Regions from separate parts of the Megasphaera sp. SC8-1 genome, predicted to be linked through region 3. Evidence: riboswitches for the same ligand, from Rfam matches in the RefSeq annotation. Region 3 holds a riboswitch; each other region holds the start of a gene.

Region 1 (4,452 bases), on a different contig from region 3:
GTTCCTGACGCTGCCGTATCGCCGGCGAACGCCCAGGAAATCTCGGAAATCGTCAAATTAGCCAACGAATACGACTTCCCCATTACCGTCCGCAGCGGCGGCACCAGCCTGGCCGACGGGGCCATCCCGGTCTGCGGCGGCCTGGTTCTCTGCATGGACCGTCTCAACAAGATTCTCGAACTGAATGAAGAAGGCATGTACATGACCGTCGAAGCCGGTGTCCGCACGGTAGACTTGCAGAATGCCGCCAAGAAAGTCGGCCTCATGTATGCCGGTGACCCGTCCAGCGCCGAAAGCAGCCTCATCGGCGGCAACCTGGCTACCAATGCCGGCGGCCTGCGCGCCGTCCGCTACGGCGTCACCCGCGACCAGGTCTACTGCCTGGAAGTCGTCACCCCTACTGGCGATATCGTCGAATGTGGCCGTATCCTCAAGAAATGCTCGACCGGCTACGACCTGGAACAGCTCATCATCGGCAGTGAAGGGACGTTGGGCATCATCACCAAAGTCACAGTCAAACTGATTCCCCTGCCGCCGTACCGCTTCGACGTCCTGGCCATCTATACAGATCCGCGCCAGGCTTTGCACATGGTACCGAAATTGATGAAAGCCGGCATCGATCCGACCAGCGTCGAATACATGGACAATTCCTACGTCCGCGGCTGTGCAGACTACTGCCATTACAAGGATATGCCCCACTACGACGACGGTATCTACGTCATCATCACCGTCGAAACCTTCCACGAAGATGAACTGGACACCAAGATGGACGCCGTCTGCACGATCTGTGAAGAATCAGGCGCCGCCGAAGTCCTGGAAGCGGATGACCGCGTCTGGAACATGCGCCGCAACTGCCAGACCTCGGTTGAACTGCAAAGCAAGGTCTTCCTCACAGACGACGTCGTCGTGCCGGTCCATAAAATTGCCGGGACCATCGAAAAAATCATGGATATCGGCAAGGACTATCCCTTTGAAGTCAAGATCAATGCCCACATCGGCGACGGCAACCTGCACATCGTCCTCTGTAAGATGGACATGAGCGACGAAGAATGGGAAAAGAACGTCGAAGAATTTCATCAGCAAGTCTACGCCTATGCCTACAGCGTCGGCGGCCGCCTGGCCGGCGAACACGGCATCGGAGCCAAGAAATTAAAATACATGGAACAGTTCACACCAAAAGGCGAACTGAAAATCATGAAAACCATCAAGCGGGCCATGGACCCGAAAGACATCCTCAATCCGGGGAAAGTGATTGATGCGTAAGAAAAAAGCCTGCCCCTGCGGCAGGCTTTTTTAGTTTGACGTTTGATGTTTGACGTGATGGTTTCAAATTTATCCCTACTTACATCAAACTTCAAACATCAAACCTCAAACTTCCCCAACAGCCGCATGGCCATGACGGTCATGATGATTAAGAGGACTGTGACCAGGGTAAAGGAAATGGTCAGGCTGAAGACACGGCCGATGAAGCCCAGTACGGCCGGTGCCAGGAGGATGCCGACGTAGCCGATGGTACTGACTGCGGCGACGGCATCGGCGATGGGCATTTCTTTTTGCGTCCCCAAGAGGGAGTAAAAAACGGGGACCGTATTGGCGCAGCCGATACCGATGAGGACGTATGACGCGAACAGTAACGGGCCGCCGCCGATGAGCAGGATTCCCAAAAAGCCGACAAAGGCGATGGGCAGGGAAAAAGCCAGGAGACGCCGCGGCCCGATATGCATGGTCAGGGAATCACCAGTCAGGCGGGACAGGAAGGCCGAAGCTGTGAACAGGGTCAGCCCCAGGCCGGATTGGGAAATGTCGATGCCCTTTTCCGTCGTCATGAAGACGCCACTCCAATCGTTGATAGAGCCTTCGACGAGGAAAGATATCGTACAAATCAGCCCAATGAAGACAATCGTTCCTTTGGGCCGCACGAAATGGCTGCCGCCACGGCTTTCATTCCGCTCACTGTGAAGATGGGGCGAAAAGAAGAAGACACAGGCGGCAATCAGGACGGCACCGGCCAGGGCAACGCCTTGCCAGGGCAACCGAAATTGCAGCATCAGGGCGAAAAAGGCAGCGCCAGCAAAGTTCCCCAAAGACCACATGGCCTGCATTCCCGACATGAGGCGCTTGCGGACTTTCCGTTCAATGAAGATGCCGTTGATGTTGACGACGACATCGAGCAGCCCCAGGGAGGAACCGAGGAGAACTGCCACCAGCAGCGCCGCAGTGTAAGCCGGCACATAGCAGAGAACGTTCAAGACGACGGCAATGGCCAGGCCGGCAGCAGTCAAAGAGCGGCGGCAGCCTAAACGCCCGGCAATAGAGCCGGCCAGCATCATCATGATCAGGGCTCCCAAGCCGACGGCCAGCAAAAGGAAGCCCAGATGGTCGTCGGGAATCTGCAGTTTCCGTTTTAAGAAAGGAATAAGCGACGCCCATGACGTAAAGCCGAAGCCGCCAAGGAAATAAAAAGCTTTGGCACTGTAAATCTGCCAAAGGATATCTCGTTTATTCAGCATTTCTATCACCTCACAAAAAAAAGCCGGATAAGAAACCACCCAGGCCTGCACCTTTATCGAAGAACGTGTTTACGTACACGCCCTTCCTCCGCTACAGGGCTGAAGTGACATCTTATCCGGTTCTATACCATACGAGTATAAGCCTCCGATGAGTTTTCTTATTATAACATAAAAAGAAATTTTTCTCAAGAAGCGCAGGATTGTCAAAAATTTCTTGACAGATTCCCCGCCAGATGATAACATGTACACCAACAACAAAACATTGTCTTTCATCAAGAGCAGTCGAGGGAATGGCCCGATGACGCTGCGGCAACCCCCTATCGGGATAGGTGCCAAGTCCAGCGGTATATACCGGCAGATGAACGAATCGCAAATTGAGCCGTCATCTGTATGACGGCTTTTCTTTTTGACCGGCAAACCCTTATATTCGTCATCCAGAAAGGAAATGATTACATGAATGCAACAGTAAAAAAACTCTTCGCCGCCGTCCTCATCACGACGACGTGCCTCTTTGCCGCCGGCTGCGGTTCGTCTTCCAATTCCGGTGCTTCCGGTGATAAAAAAGAAATCAAGATGGGCGTCACTGCCGGTCCCCACGCTGAAGTCATGGAAGAAGTCGCAAAAGAAGCAGCTAAACAGGGTATCACCATCAAAGTCGTCGAATTTAACGACTATGTCCAACCGAACAAGGCCCTGGCCGAAGGCGACCTGGACATGAACTCCATGCAGCACCAGCCGTACATGGACAACGTCGTCAAGAAACAAGGCCTGAAGATCACGTCTATCGGCAAGACCATCATCCTGCCCATGGCTGTTTACTCGCACAAATATAAAGACATCAAAGATGTCGCCGACGGTGCCAAAGTCACCATCCCGAACGACCCGACCAACGGGGCCCGCGCCCTGCTCCTGATCCAGCAGGCCGGCCTGATCAAGTTGAAGAACGGCAACTCCGTCGACGCTTCGGTTACGGATATCACAGAAAATCCAAAGAACCTCCAGTTCGTCGAACTCGATGCCGCTCAGATTCCCCGTTCCCTCGACGACACGGACCTGGCTTGCGTCAACACCAACTACGCCATCCCGGCTGGCTTGAATCCGCAGAAGGATTCGATCCTCGTCGAATCGAAGGATTCGCCGTATGCCAACGTCATGGCAGTCCGTCAGGGCGACGAAAACAACGAAACATACAAGAAAGTCTTAGAAATCTACCAGTCGGAACCGATCAAGAAATTCATCGAAGAACATTTCCAGGGAACTATCCTGCCGGCATTTTAATGGCTCATGACTTGTAGGGGCCGCCCAAAGGGCGGCCCGCCTGATTCATCTCAAAAGGGCTTGTCGCACGTGCGACAAGCCCTTTACTTATGGTATAATAAAGATTGTCCATCAGATTCAGAAAGGAGACACTTTTTTATTATGAAAGCCGTATTTGTCGATTTCGAGATGAACCCTATCGGCCGGGACCAGAAGGAAGCGCGCCGCATCTGCAAGGGTGAAATCATCGAAATCGGTGCTGTCAAGATAGACGAAGACGGGAAGGAAATCTCGTCGTATAAAGAATATGTGCTGCCCGAATATACGACAGCCATGAACCAGACCTGTCAGGAACTGACAGGCATCACCATGGAAATGCTGGCCGGGAAGCCCCATTTCCGCCAGGCCTTCGACCATTTCCTGACCTGGTGCAACGAAGGCTGCCCCAATGCCTACGAAATGTTCGCCTGGAGCGAAAACGACTGGCGCCAGCTGGACTGCGAACTCCGCCTCAAGGAAATCGACGAACACGACGACCGCGTCCGCTGGATGCTCGACCACTGGCAGAATTTCCAGCAGATTTACTGCAATCTCCTGGGCCTGGACAAAGTCATTTCCCTGGACAAGGCTGTCAGTACCCTGGGCGAAACCTTCGACGGCCAGATGCACGACGCCCTCTGGGACG
Region 2 (4,452 bases), on a different contig from region 3:
ATCTGGCCTAAAGGATAATTCCAAGGGGTGATGCAGCCGATAACGCCTAAAGGCCGACGATAGACGACGGATTGAGATAAATGTTCGACCAGTGGCAATTCTGGTGCCAAGTCGATATACGACTGGGTCCGCACGAACTGGTAGCCGATATGGTTAGTCCGGGCAAAGGCCACCGGTGCCCCTAATTCCTTGACGACAGCGTCGACGAGCTGCGGTTCCAGTTTAATCATCTGGACCAGCAAATTTTTCATATACGTGATGCGGTCTTCCAGCGGCATAGCCGACCAGGCCGGGAAAGCCATGGCCGCGGCCTTGGCAGCCGCAGCAACATCATCGGCACCGGCCGCAGCGACCGTAGCAAAGACGCTCTTATCCGCCGGATTCTCGACCTCGATATATTGGCCGGATAAAGGTGCCACCCACTGACCATTGATGTATAATTTCTTCAAATCCATGAAACTACCCCCTTTTACTCGAGATTATTCTTTAATTATAGAGAGAAGTCCTCGATTATGCAAGTCAGAAAAATAGACTGCCCAAAAGGCAGTCTATTTTTAGTGGCTAGTGGTTAGTGGTTAGTGGTTAGTGTTATTTCGCTTCGGCTTCTACCGGTTCTTTGCTGGAGACGAAGTGGCCGATGAGGGAACCGCCGATGAGTCCGATGATGAAGGGCACGATCCAGCCGAAACCGTAGGTCGACAGGGGCGTAGCCGTAACGATGTCCTTAGCAAAGCCCAGGCTGCTCAGGCCCGGCAGGGATTCCAGGAGAGCAAAAAGCGTGACCAGGTATACCGAGCCCTTGTAGGCGCCGTTATTGGGCATGAAGCGGCCGATGATGCCCAGGACCAGGAGGGCCAGGCACGGCGGGTAGCAGACACCGAAGATCCAGCCGATGTAGGTGACGATACCGTCGACGCCGAGGAGGGCCGTCAGGGCCGACAAGATGCAGCAGACGACAGCCACTTGTTTGTAGCTGACGCGTTTGCCCGTAGCCGTGCTGGTGAACTCAGCTACGGCTGCAACCTGACCGATAGCCGTCGTCAGGCAGGCCAGGACGACGGCTATGCCCATGGGAACCATGACCCACGTGCCGACGCGCTGGATAATGGCGACCAGGAGTTCCGCACGGCCGATGGTCTGGGCATAATCGCCGCTGACGCAGGCACCCATGTAGAGCAGGCTGCCGTAAATGATGAGCAGCAGGATGAAGGAAACGATGCCGCAGTAGATGAGGACTTTATTGCGCTGGCCGACAGTCGTATAGCCTTTGCCGTAAATGGAACTGATGAAGACAGCAGCCATGATAAAGCTGACCAGGACGTCGCCCGTGTTATAGCCGCCGAGGAAGGCGTTGACGAAGGGATAATCCACAGCCGGATCGACGGGCGTCCCCAGGGGATTGAAGATACCGGCAAAGGCGACGATGACCAGGATCAGGGCCAGGAGGGGCGTCAGGTATTTGCCCATGCGGTCCATGACGTTATTCTGGTCAGAGACGAAGAAGAAGCTGATGACGAAATAAACGATGACCAGCGGGACGAACGGTGCCGACGGCAGGTTGCCCTGAATACCGAGCTGGATGGCCGTCGCGCAGGTACGGGGAATGGATACGAAGGTACAGACCAGCATGAGTGCTGCCAAAAGGATATTATACGTATTCTTCCCTACCCGTCCGGTAATGGCATGGACGTCGCCGTTGAGGCCGATGATGATGAGTGTAAAAATCGGCAGGAAAATACCGGACAGCGTCAAACCAGCCAAGCCGGACAGGAAATCACTGCCGCTGTTCAAGCCGAGCTGAGGCGGGAAAATCAAGTTGCCTGCACCGAAATAGGTAGCGAAGAAGGCAAACCCCAGGATGAGCACATCCAGTCCCCGGATGGCCTTGCCGCCAGAAGAATTGTTGTTCATGAAGATACCCCCTAAGAATAAATGTGAAAATAAGTACGTAATACGCCAAAAGAAAAGAGGCGCTGCCTCCAAGCTGCGCCTCAGTCATAACGATATCTTTCAGGAATAGCCTGTAGGAATTGGCACCTTACCGCTGGCAGGTTGCCGCAGCGTCATCGGGCCCGTCCCTCAGCTGCTCTTGATATTACTTATGAAATTTTGTCTGTATTGGTAATATTTTATTAAATTTTTAATTACTTGTCAATGATTTTATTTTATTTCTGACAACTCGGACAAAGATCGGCTAAAAAGCAGTTGTCACACAAGGGCTTACGGGCTTTGCAGACCCGGCGGCCATGCCAAATGAGCCAATGATGGGCCCGGCTCCACCATTCCTTGGGAATAGCCTTCTGCAGTCCCTTTTCGACTTCCAGCGGCGTTTTGCCTTCCGCCAGCTGCAGGCGGTTGGATACGCGGAACACGTGGGTATCGACGGCAATGGCCGGCGTATCGAACAAGATACTGACCAGGACATTGGCCGTCTTGCGGCCGACGCCAGGCAGCTTCACCAGTTCATCGAAGGTCTGGGGCACTTCGCCGTGGTATTTCTCACAGAGGATGGCACAATTAGCCAGGATATTCTTGGCCTTGCTGTGATAGAGGCCGCAAGTCCGTATCTTTTCTTCCAGGCCTTCCAACCCTAAAGTCAGCATCTTTTCCGGCGTATTATATTCCGGGAACATGCCAGCCGTCACGATATTGACCCGCTCATCCGTACACTGGGCCGACAAGATGACGGCAATCATCAGTTCAAAGGGCGAGTTATAATGCAGGGCCGGCTTCATGATACCGTACTGGTCCTGAAAACGCTGTAACATTTCATCTTTTACTTTCTTAGAAATAGCCATATTATTTTACTTCCTCATCCGTATTGATCACGTCGTTCAAGCTCCCCATTTCATAGCCGCCCAAATCGAGGGTGACGTAGGTAAAGCCCGTATCTTTGATGGCCCGGACGATTTCCTGGCGATGAGCCAGAATCGACGGGATTTCATCGACAGCCACTTCGATGCGGGCTACATCCCCGTGATACCGGACGCGCAGAGACCCCTGGATATAAGGAGCTACCGCCGCTTCGGCTGCATCGATCTGAGCCAGGCGGTGCGGCGTCAGTTCCACACCGTAGGGAATACGGCTGGCCAGGCAGGCCGCACTCTGTTTGTTCCAGGTCTGGAGGCCGAATTCCTTTGATAAGGCCCGGATATCGGCTTTAGCCAAACCCGCTTCAATCATCGGGCTGCGGACGAAGTCAGACAATTCTTGCAATGCCTTCATGCCGGGACGATAATCGCCGAGGTCGTCGACATTCCCCCCATCGACAACCCACTGATAGCCTTCGGCCTTGGCCAGCTCCACCAGTGAGGTAAAGCGTATCTTTTTGCAGATATAGCAGCGTTCTGGCGGATTCTTGACGAATTCCGTATCTTCGAATTCCGTCGAATGGACCAGACGGTGCTCGACGCCGATGACCTTAGCCATGGCTTTGGCGTCAGCCGCTTCACTGCCCGGCAGGGTTGCCGAAACAGCCGTCACGGCCAGGACGCGGGATCCCAGGGCCTGGTGCGCTGCATAGGTCAGGAACGTGCTGTCGACGCCGCCGGAAAAACCGATGACGACGCTGCCCATATCCTTTAAAATCTGCTGGAGTTTTTCATATTTCTTGCCTGTCTCTGTTGAAATCAAAAAGAGTTCCCCCTCGAACCAATATAATCTTGATAGAATTGCCGGATGACGTTCTTCATTTCTTCGTCATCGACATAAGGCAGCGCCTGCTGCCATAACGCCTGAGGCACGCCATAATAGGCTTCGGCGATACTGCCGGCAATGGCTGCCTGCGTATCCGTATCGCCGTTGAGCCAGATGGCCTTGCGAATCGTATCTTCATAATCCATCCCTTCCAGGAAACATTCGATAGCTTCAGGCACACTGTCGTCCGTCGTACAGGTAAAGCCATAAGACGGACGGATCTGAGCCAGGGTTTGGGACAAATCATAGAAATACTTTCGGAGATACGCGGCAATCTCCGCTTTCCCCTTCCCCTGCCGGGCCAGGAAAATGGCCGAGGCGACGGCGACGGCCCCCTTAATGGCCTGCGGATGGTCATGGCTGACGACGGCCGTCAGTTCAGCCAGTTCCTGCGCTTCATCAAGGGAAGCGGCTACCCAACCGGCCGGGCTGACGCGCATTGCTGCCCCATTGCCATAACTGCCATAAGCCGGCGCTTCGTCGGCCAGGAACCAGCGGCGGAACATGCCGCCGAAACCGGCATTGGGATATTTCCGGCACCAGTAGCGGAGCTGTCTCCGCAGCGGCCCGACATAGCCACAGTGAGAAGCCTTCCCCTCCATCAAAGCCGCCGCTACGGCTACAGTCGTCACCGTATCGTCGGTAAAGCGGCTGGCCCTGGTAAATAAAGGGAAATCTAAGGAATCTGCTGTTTTATCAAATTCATAAACAGAACCGGCGATATCGCCAATGATGGCACCTTTCATGCAATCATCT
Region 3 (4,452 bases):
GCCAACGGCATTGCCGATGACATGCTGTCGACGACGGTCATGGCTACGACGGCACCGGTCCTCATCGCACCGGCAATGAATACGAATATGTATCTGAATCCTATTACCCAGGATAATATGGCCAAGCTGAAGAAATTCGGCTACCATTTCATCGAACCTGACAGCGGCCATCTGGCCTGTGGCATCGACGGCGTCGGCCGCCTGCCTGAACCGGATACCATTGTCGATTACATCGAACTCCTGGCCTGCCGCAACGACCTCCTGAAAGGCAAGAAGGTCCTCGTCACGGCTGGTGGTACGCGGGAACCCATCGATCCGGTCCGCTTCATCGGCAATCATTCCAGCGGCCGCATGGGTTTTGCCATCGCCAAGGCTGCCGTCATGGCCGGCGCAGAAGTCACATTGGTCGCCGGGACGACGGATAACCTCAAGACGCCGGTCGGCCTGGCCCGCCGCGTCGATGTCGGCAGTACGCGCGACATGAAAGCCGCCGTCGACTCCTATTACGATGACTGTGACCTGGTCATCAAATCGGCAGCGGTTGCCGATTACCGTTCGGCTCATCCGGCAGAAAACAAGATTAAGAAGAACGACGATACCTTGACCCTCGAAATGGCCAAGAATCCCGATATCCTCTATGGCCTGGGCCAGCGCAAGACCCATCAGACCCTGGTCGGTTTTGCCGCTGAAACGACGAACGTCATCGAATACGGTACGAAGAAGCTCAAGAAGAAGAACCTCGACATGCTCGTCGCCAACGACGTCAGTGCCGAAGGGGCCGGCTTCAAAGGGACGACGAACATCGCCACCTTGCTTTTCCCGGACGGCTCTATGGAAAAATTAGATAAAATGGATAAAGACGAACTCGCTGCCATCATCGTAGCCCGCGCTGCGGCTATCATGGCGAAAAAACAGGGTTGATGAGAGTTTATAGGTTGCAGAAAAAGGACTGTTGCACATGCGACAGTCCTTTTTAGTGGCTAGTGGCTAGTAGTTAGGGGTTAGCAGATGGTTTTAATGTTGTAGGGGCCGTCCAAAAGGGCGGCCCGCCACGAGCCACGAACCACTAACCACTAACCCGCCCTACGATGGCTTTGGCGAAGCCGTTGAGGTTGGTCGGGCCGATGGGGAGGATGGGACAGCCTTTTTCTTTGGCTTCCGTAATGGCCCAGCGGATGAGCGGCGTCTTGCCGTCTTCCATGTTGATGACTAAGAGAGCCGATTCTTTGAGCATCCGATCATCTCCCGGCTGGCCGCTGATGATGACGACGGCCCCGAAACGGCGCTGAATGCGGCGCTGCCAGTCTGGGTCGCCGCCGGCCAGGGCAAGCTGACGCCCCGTGAGGAAGCGGTCGAGCTGACGCGTATAGTCGCGCTGGGTCATGAAGGAAGGCAGGTCCAGGCCGCGGTCTTCCGGGTCCCGGGCCGACCGAGACGCTTCCTGAGGCGTCACTTTCCGGTGCGCCTGTCCGCTGGAAAGGTCCGGCCGTACCTGACGCTTGTTGAGTTCCTTGCGCAGGGCCAGGAGTTCGGCGATTTGGCCGGATGCCGTTTCCTTGATCTTTTCGATATACTGTTCCTGTTTGCGGATGCGGTCTTCATATTGCTTGCGCTCCTGTTCGCGGCCGGCCCGTTCGCTTTCTAATTCCTGGCGCAGCCGTTCCAGTTCGGCCAGGACCGTCGTACGGTTTTTGGCTTCCAGGCGCAGGCGCAGGAGCTCTTCCTTATCGGCGTCCATCTGGGCCTTTTCCTCCCGCAGCTGCTGAAGTTCTTCTTTTTCCTTGCCCATCATCATGGCCGGCGTTTCCTGGCCGCCTGTGACGGCTTCGTCAGACCAGGGCTGGTCGCAGATGGCCATGAGATAAATGCCCAGGGCGTGGGCCACAGCGTGCTTGGCCATCTGTACATCTTCAAAGACGTTGGTCAGCTCAAGAATCTGGCTGTCCGTCTGGAGCATGAGCAGGTCGATGATGCCCATATAGGAAAAGGACTCCATGGTCTGCGCCATGTCGTAGCGTTCGAGGTGAATCGTGCCGGCGTAGATTTCTTCCGGGTTTTGTTGGGACGTATAATACGTATTAATGAGCAGCCGGTCTGCCGTCCGTTCGTAGATCCGCAGGACCAGGGCGTCTTCCTTGTCCGTGCCGGTGTAGCGGCTGAAGGTCAGCCGTTCCTGGGACAGGAGGGTCGTCACCAGGTTTGGGGTCTTATACCACTTGCCGAATATTTCGACTCGCTTAGCCAGCCGCAGGTCGCCGGGTTTGCTGCAGGTGGCATAATCAAAATAAGGGTCGTTGAAGAATATATCTCTAGGCCGCAATTTGGTCATATCTATCATCCTTTCTATCTTCTGTAGACATTATACCCCTGCCTGTAGGGAAGCGTCTAGTAGACAATGCTTTTTGCAACAAAAAATGCTTGCAAAAAGGGCAGACTTGAATTATAATGGATAAGCAAACCAAATAAAGAACCATCAAGAGACGACGGAGGGACTGGCCCTGTGATGTCGCAGCAACCTTCAGCTATGAAAGGTGCTAATTCCAGCAGTGATATACTGGCAGATGGGGATTAGAAGCCCCTCTCATGAAGTCATGGATGAGGGGAATTTTTTTTAAGGAGGATCACTCATGGCTAAAAATCGTGAATTCTTTACATCCGAATCCGTCACCGAAGGCCATCCCGATAAAATGGCCGACCAGATTTCGGACAGCATTTTGGATGCCATTCTTGCAAAAGATAAAAACGCCCGCGTTGCCTGCGAAACCTTGGTAACGACCGGCATGGTACACGTCGTCGGCGAAATCTCTACGACGTGCTACGTCGATATTCCGCACATCGTCCGCGAAACGATCCGCGATATCGGTTATACCCGCGCTAAATACGGCTTTGACTGCGATACCTGCGGCGTCCTCGTCTCCTTGGACGAACAGTCTCCGGATATCGCCATGGGCGTCGATGACGCCTTGGAAAAGAAGGAAGGCAATACAGATAAGTTCGATACCATCGGCGCTGGCGACCAGGGCATGATGTTCGGCTATGCTTCCAACGAAACGGACGACTACATGCCGCTGCCCATTTCTTTGGCACACCGTTTGGCCCGCCGCCTGGCAAAGGTCCGCAAAGACGGTACCCTGCCGTATCTCCGTCCCGATGGCAAGACTCAGGTCACTGTCGAATATGAAGACGGCAAACCCGTCCGCATCGACACCATCGTCATTTCGGCACAGCACAGCCCGGAAGTCAGCCGCGAACAGATTGAAAGCGATCTCCTCGAATTCGTCATCAAACCGGAACTTCCGGAAGGCTTGTTCGACGACAAGACGAAACTCTTCATCAACCCGACAGGCCGCTTCGTCATCGGCGGTCCCCAGGGCGACTCGGGCCTCACGGGCCGCAAGATCATCGTCGATACCTATGGCGGCATGGCTCGTCATGGCGGCGGTGCTTTCTCCGGCAAGGACCCCACAAAAGTCGACCGTTCGGCTGCCTATGCAGCTCGTTACGTCGCCAAGAACGTCGTCGCTGCCGGCTTGGCTGACAAATGCGAAATCCAGCTGGCTTATGCCATCGGCGTAGCCCGCCCGGTTTCCATCCACGTCGAAACCTTCGGCACGGGCAAAGTCCCGAACGAAAAGATCGTCGAACTCATTGAAAAGAACTTCGACCTTCGTCCGGCTGGCATCATCGCCATGCTCGACTTGCAGCGCCCGATTTACAAACAGACCGCTGCCTATGGCCACTTCGGCCGCAACGACCTCGACCTGCCTTGGGAAAAGACAGACAAAGCCGATACGCTCCGCAAAGAAGCCGGCTTATAAGAGGCGGTTCGATAAACTGAACATCCAAAAAAAGGGGACTGTCGCATCACTGCGCGGTCCCTTTTTAAGTGTCATTGTTTGCGGGCCGCCTTGACAGGACGGCCCCTACGAACCACAAACCACGAACTACGGAGGTGTTTCTTTGTTTGCTGAAATCATCATCAATACGACGGCGAAGCGGCTGCAGCAGACCTTTTCCTATATCGTCCCCGAGGGGATGGCTGTCCGCGTCGGCAGCCGCGTCCTCGTGCCTTTCGGTCATCGCCGGGAAGAAGGCATCGTCGTCGCCCTGCAGGAACACCTGGCGGAGCCGGCTGATTTCACGCTGAAGCCCATTGAAGGCCTGCTCTCGACGCAGAACGGCTTCCAGGAAGAGATGATCCGCACGGCCCTTTGGATCCGCGATTACTACGTCTGCAACTTGTCCGATGCCCTGCGCCTGTTCATGATCGATAAGAAAGGACTGGTCCGCCGCGATGTCGTATCGGCCGGACCGGCCCAGCCGCAGACAGCGGACGAAGCGCGGCTACAAACCTATGTGGCCGGAAAAGGGCGCTGTGAAAAAGGCGCACTGAGCCGCCGGTTCGGCCAAGACCTCGTCGAGAAGGCTTTGGCCAGCCAGGTCCTGACCAGC
Region 4 (4,452 bases), on a different contig from region 3:
CGAACACATCCAGGATATTGTAGGGGCATTGGAGATTCGTAGTTAGTGGTTCGTGGTTCGTAGGGGCCGTCCCAAAGGGCGGCCCGTTGTGGGAATCCCATTCACGAACCCGTCGGGTATATGTAAGACTCCCGTGACCCATTGGCATGAGCGGGCCGCCCTCCGGGACGGCCCCTACAGAAAAAGGGCTTGTCGCATACGCGACAAGCCCTTTTTCTATCATTTCTTATTCTTTTTTCTCGATGCGAAGTCGCCGCCGGCCTGGATGACGTTGACGACGACGATGAGGATGATGATCGTCGCCAGCATGACGTCGGGACGGAATCGCTGGTAACCGTAGCGGATGGCGATATCCCCGAGGCCGCCACCGCCGATGGCGCCGGCCATGGCCGATGCCCCGATGAGGTTGACGATGAGGACGGTGATGTTATTGATGATCGTCGGCAGGGCTTCCGGGATAAGGACCTTGCGGATGATCTGGAAGGGCGTAGCCCCCATGGATTCGGCCGCTTCGACGAGGCCGAAATCGACGTCGCGGATGGACGTTTCGACGAGACGGCTCAGGAAGGGGATGGCGACGATGGTCAAGGGGACGCAGGCTGCCGTCGTACCGATGGACGTGCCGGCAATGAGGCGCGTCAGCGGGATGATGGCGACCATGAGGATGATGAACGGAATGGAACGGATGATGTTGACGATGGTTCCAAGAATCTGATTGATGAAGCGGTTTTCCAGAATATGGCCTTTGCTGGTCGTGACCAGGGTGATACCCAGGGGAATACCGATGATGCCGCCGATGATCGTGGCGACAGCGACCATATAGAATGTTTCTTGAATGCCTTGGAGCATTAACTTAATTATTTCTTGGGACATAACCTAAAACCTCACTTCCAATCGGTAATGTTTTGATATACGAGAATGCCTTGGCCTGTGTTTCCATATCGCCCATGATGACGACGATGAGGTAGCCGAAGGGTTCATCCTGGATATAGTCGATGTTGCCATAGAGGACGCTGACTTCGACGTTGAACTTGCGGACGACGTCGGCGACGACGGGATCGTTGGTGGCAGCACCTTTGAAGCGCAGGCGGACGAGCATGTTGCGGTCCGGTGCAGGCTGATTGGTGACGCCCAGGTTCTTGATGCCTGCCGGCAGTTCCATGTTGATGATGGACGTGACGAAGTCTTTCATCGTCTGGGACTGAGGATTGGTGAAGATGTCGACGACGCGGCCCATTTCCTTGATGACGCCGCTTTCGATGACGGCGACGCGATGGCAGATTTCCTTGACGACGGCCATTTCATGGGTGATGACGACGATGGTGATGCCCAGGCGCTTGTTGATGTCCTGGAGCAGTTCCAGGATGGATTTCGTCGTCTGCGGGTCCAGGGCGGACGTCGCTTCGTCGCAGAGCAGGATTTTCGGGTCGCTGGCCAGGGCGCGGGCAATGCCGACACGCTGTTTCTGGCCGCCCGAGAGCTGGGACGGGTAATTGCCGGCCCGGTCGCTGAGGCCGACCAGGTCCAGAAGAGATGCGACTTTCTTTTCGATGACGTCTTTCGAGGCCCCAATCAGTTCCAGCGGGAAGGCAATGTTTTCGGCAACCGTACGGGATGATAACAGATTGAAATGCTGGAAAATCATGCCGATGTTCTTGCGTTCTGCCCGCAACTGGGATTCACTCATCTTGGTCAGGTCCTTGTCGTCGATGATGACCTGGCCGCTCGTCGGCTTCTCTAACATATTGATGCAGCGTACCAGCGTCGATTTGCCGGCGCCGCTCTTGCCGATGATACCGAAGATTTCGCCGTCTTCGATGGTCAGGTTGATGCCTTTCAGGGCCTGGACCTGAGCCGAGCCGCCGTAGGTCTTGGTAATATTTTTCAGTGTAATCACAATATCAACTCCTTAAAATAGGCGTAACTAGGGAAAAACAACAACAAAAAAGGCCGTCATACAGATGACGGCCGTATATACGGTTTCATTTCATCTGTCGGAATGTTCCGTTGGAATTGGCACCTTCCCGATAGGGGGTTGCCGCAGCGTCATCGGGCCAGTCCCTCAGCTGCTCTGGATGAAGGGTATATGGTTGTTGCGTCTTATAATAGCACGGATGGCCGGGCTTGTCAATGGAAAATCGTTATTGTGCCCAGTCGCCATGGGTAAAGACCGGCACCGTCGTGCCGTCTGCCTTGGTCCCGGTAATGGTCAGGTCCGGCGAACCGACCATGAAATCGACGTGGATCATGGAATCGTTGAGACCGGCTGCGGCGATGGCGTCTTTGTCCATATCGGCGCCGCCAGCCAGGCAGGTCGGATACGATGCGCCCAGGGCCAGGTGGCACGAGGCGTTTTCGTCGAAGAGCGTTTCATAGAAGAGGATGCCCGACAGGGAAATGGGGGAATGGTAGGGGATGAGGGCCACTTCGCCGAGGCGGCAGGCGCCTTCGTCGATGGCGATGAGCTTCTTCAGGACGTCTTCACCCGTTTCGGCGGCTGCGGCGACGACTTTGCCGTCTTTGAAGGTCAGGTGGAACTTGTCGATGAGGTTGCCGTTATAGACCAGGGGCTTGGTGCTGTAGACCGTGCCGTTGACGGCGTCGGCCTTAGGCGCGGAATAGATTTCTTCCGTCGGGATGTTGGCGTTGAACAGCAGGTGGTCTGCCGTCTCTTCCATGCCGCCCTGCCAGATATGGCCGTCCGGCAGGCCGAGGGTCAGGTCCGTCCCCAGGCTGTTGGTATAATGGAGGCTGGTGAAGTGCTGATCCGTCATCCAGGTCCGGCGCTTCTTCAGCTCTGCCAGATGGGCGTCCCAGTCGGCCAGGGCATCGGCACCGTCGGCGCGGGATGACTGGAGGATTTGCTTCCACAAGGCTTCATAAGCGGCGTCGGCGTCGAGGTCCGGATAGAGGAGCTTGGCCCAGATGGCACTGGGGACAGCGGCGACGAGCCACGTCGTCTTCGAAGCCATCATGCCGTCGATGTATTCCTTGAGGGCTTCGTTCTGGGCCTTCTGCTGGGCGAAGATCTTCTTAGTGTCGATGCCGTCCATGAGATACGGGTTGGCCGAGATGAGGCTGAGGAAGGCCGCTTTCTTATGGTAATAATAGAGACTGAAATCGCGGCGCCAGTCCGGCAGGGACTCGAAGTACTGCTGGTCTTCGTGTTCGTAGCGCAGGCGGGCCATGGCGTCAGATCGCCAGTTGCAGACGACCTGGGCGGCGCCGGCCGTATAGGCCTCTTTTGTCAAGAGGGCGACGAAGTCGTGCGATTCGACAGGGGCGTTGATGACCAGGGTCTGGCCTTGCTGCAGGTTCAGGCCCTTCTGTAAGAGGACGCGGGCATAAGCCGTTAATTGCTGAGTAGTTGGCATAAAATCACTCCTTAGTAGATGGGTATGAGATGGGAACTTTCCAGGCCGTATGTTTCCACAGGCGCCAGTTCAGGGCGCTGGCATTGATGGCCAGGCCGATGATGAGGCTGATCCAGTAGCCATAGGGGCCGTAAGACGTAGCGTGGGCCATGGCATAGCCCATGGGGATGCTGATGAGCCAGTACGTCACGAAGGCGACATAAGTGATGATCTTGACGTCCTTATAGCCGCGCAGGATGCCCTGGACCGGCGTACCGGCGGCATCGAAGAAGGAAAAGGCGACGGCATAGAAGATGAACATGCGGATGGCCCAGAATGTCTCGGCATCGCTGGTAAAGACCCTGGCGATGGGGTCGATGAAATGATAGGTCATGGCGATGAGCCCGAGGGCGATGACAAAAGCCGTCATCTGGCAGAGCACGGCGTATTGCCGGGCTGCGGCGTAATTGCGGGCGCCGACTTCATAGCCGATGACGATGGTCGCCGTCAGGCTGATGCTCCAGGGCAGGGTGTACGTCAGGGTCGAATAACTGATGGCGGCCTGGTTGGCGGCCAGGTACAGCGTGCCGAACTCGGCCATGAACAGGCCGACGATGGAGAACAGGCTCGTTTCGCAGAAGACGGCGATAAAGATGGGAATGCCCAATTCCAGCTGGTGATGGATGTGATGCCAGCTGACGGGCCGCAGGCGGCTCCACAGGTGATAGGACCGGAACGGTTCCATCCACTGCAGGACAGCTGCAAAGAGCAGGAAAGACAGCCACGACGCGATGGTGATGGCATAGCCCGTGCCGATGCCGCCCATGGCCGGAATGGGACCGGCGCCGAAGATGAGCAGGCGGAAGAGGAGAATCGTCAGGACCAGGTTGATGACTAAGATTGTCATGGAAACGTGGGTCTTGCCGTGGGCGTCGACGATATAGCGCATCGTCGCCTGCAGGCAGATGGGGACCAGCCCCAGGGCCAGGGCCTTGAGGTATTCCCAGGCGATGTAGCGGACCGGCGCGTCGAGGCCCATGAAGTCGAGGAAGGGCGGCATGAGAACGGCACCGGCCAGGAAAATGACGACTGTAAAGCC

Evidence for each region. A riboswitch is a leader RNA that binds a small molecule or an ion and turns the genes downstream of it on or off. The one in region 3 is predicted to bind S-adenosylmethionine.
Region 1: it holds a riboswitch for S-adenosylmethionine, as region 3 does, so the genes downstream of both, NOS26_RS05050 (MetQ/NlpA family ABC transporter substrate-binding protein) here and metK (methionine adenosyltransferase) in region 3, are expected to answer to the same signal.
Region 2: it holds a riboswitch for S-adenosylmethionine, as region 3 does, so the genes downstream of both, NOS26_RS08260 (branched-chain amino acid transport system II carrier protein) here and metK (methionine adenosyltransferase) in region 3, are expected to answer to the same signal.
Region 4: it holds a riboswitch for S-adenosylmethionine, as region 3 does, so the genes downstream of both, NOS26_RS09535 (methionine ABC transporter ATP-binding protein) here and metK (methionine adenosyltransferase) in region 3, are expected to answer to the same signal.

The regions. Positions count from the first base shown of each region.
Region 1 covers NZ_JANFQH010000013.1:43,447-47,898, reverse strand. The annotation lists gene NOS26_RS05060 (FAD-binding oxidoreductase) at 1-1,263, shown strand, start outside; gene NOS26_RS05055 (MFS transporter) at 1,362-2,510, opposite strand; SAM riboswitch class I at 2,777-2,875, shown strand; gene NOS26_RS05050 (MetQ/NlpA family ABC transporter substrate-binding protein) at 2,964-3,788, shown strand; gene NOS26_RS05045 (3'-5' exonuclease) at 3,930-4,452, shown strand, end outside.
Region 2 covers NZ_JANFQH010000027.1:1,597-6,048, reverse strand. The annotation lists gene NOS26_RS08265 (aldehyde dehydrogenase family protein) at 1-455, opposite strand, end outside; gene NOS26_RS08260 (branched-chain amino acid transport system II carrier protein) at 589-1,911, opposite strand; SAM riboswitch class I at 2,001-2,099, opposite strand; gene nth (endonuclease III) at 2,166-2,798, opposite strand; gene larE (ATP-dependent sacrificial sulfur transferase LarE) at 2,800-3,633, opposite strand; gene NOS26_RS08245 (ADP-ribosylglycohydrolase family protein) at 3,630-4,442, opposite strand.
Region 3 covers NZ_JANFQH010000032.1:61,020-65,471, forward strand. The annotation lists gene coaBC (bifunctional phosphopantothenoylcysteine decarboxylase/phosphopantothenate--cysteine ligase CoaBC) at 1-921, shown strand, start outside; gene NOS26_RS10155 (hypothetical protein) at 1,067-2,338, opposite strand; SAM riboswitch class I at 2,468-2,568, shown strand; gene metK (methionine adenosyltransferase) at 2,628-3,818, shown strand; gene priA (primosomal protein N') at 3,961-4,452, shown strand, end outside.
Region 4 covers NZ_JANFQH010000031.1:98,657-103,108, forward strand. The annotation lists gene NOS26_RS09525 (dihydroorotate dehydrogenase) at 1-46, shown strand, start outside; gene NOS26_RS09530 (methionine ABC transporter permease) at 220-873, opposite strand; gene NOS26_RS09535 (methionine ABC transporter ATP-binding protein) at 854-1,897, opposite strand; SAM riboswitch class I at 1,985-2,082, opposite strand; gene NOS26_RS09540 (aminopeptidase) at 2,142-3,374, opposite strand; gene NOS26_RS09545 (MATE family efflux transporter) at 3,379-4,452, opposite strand, start outside.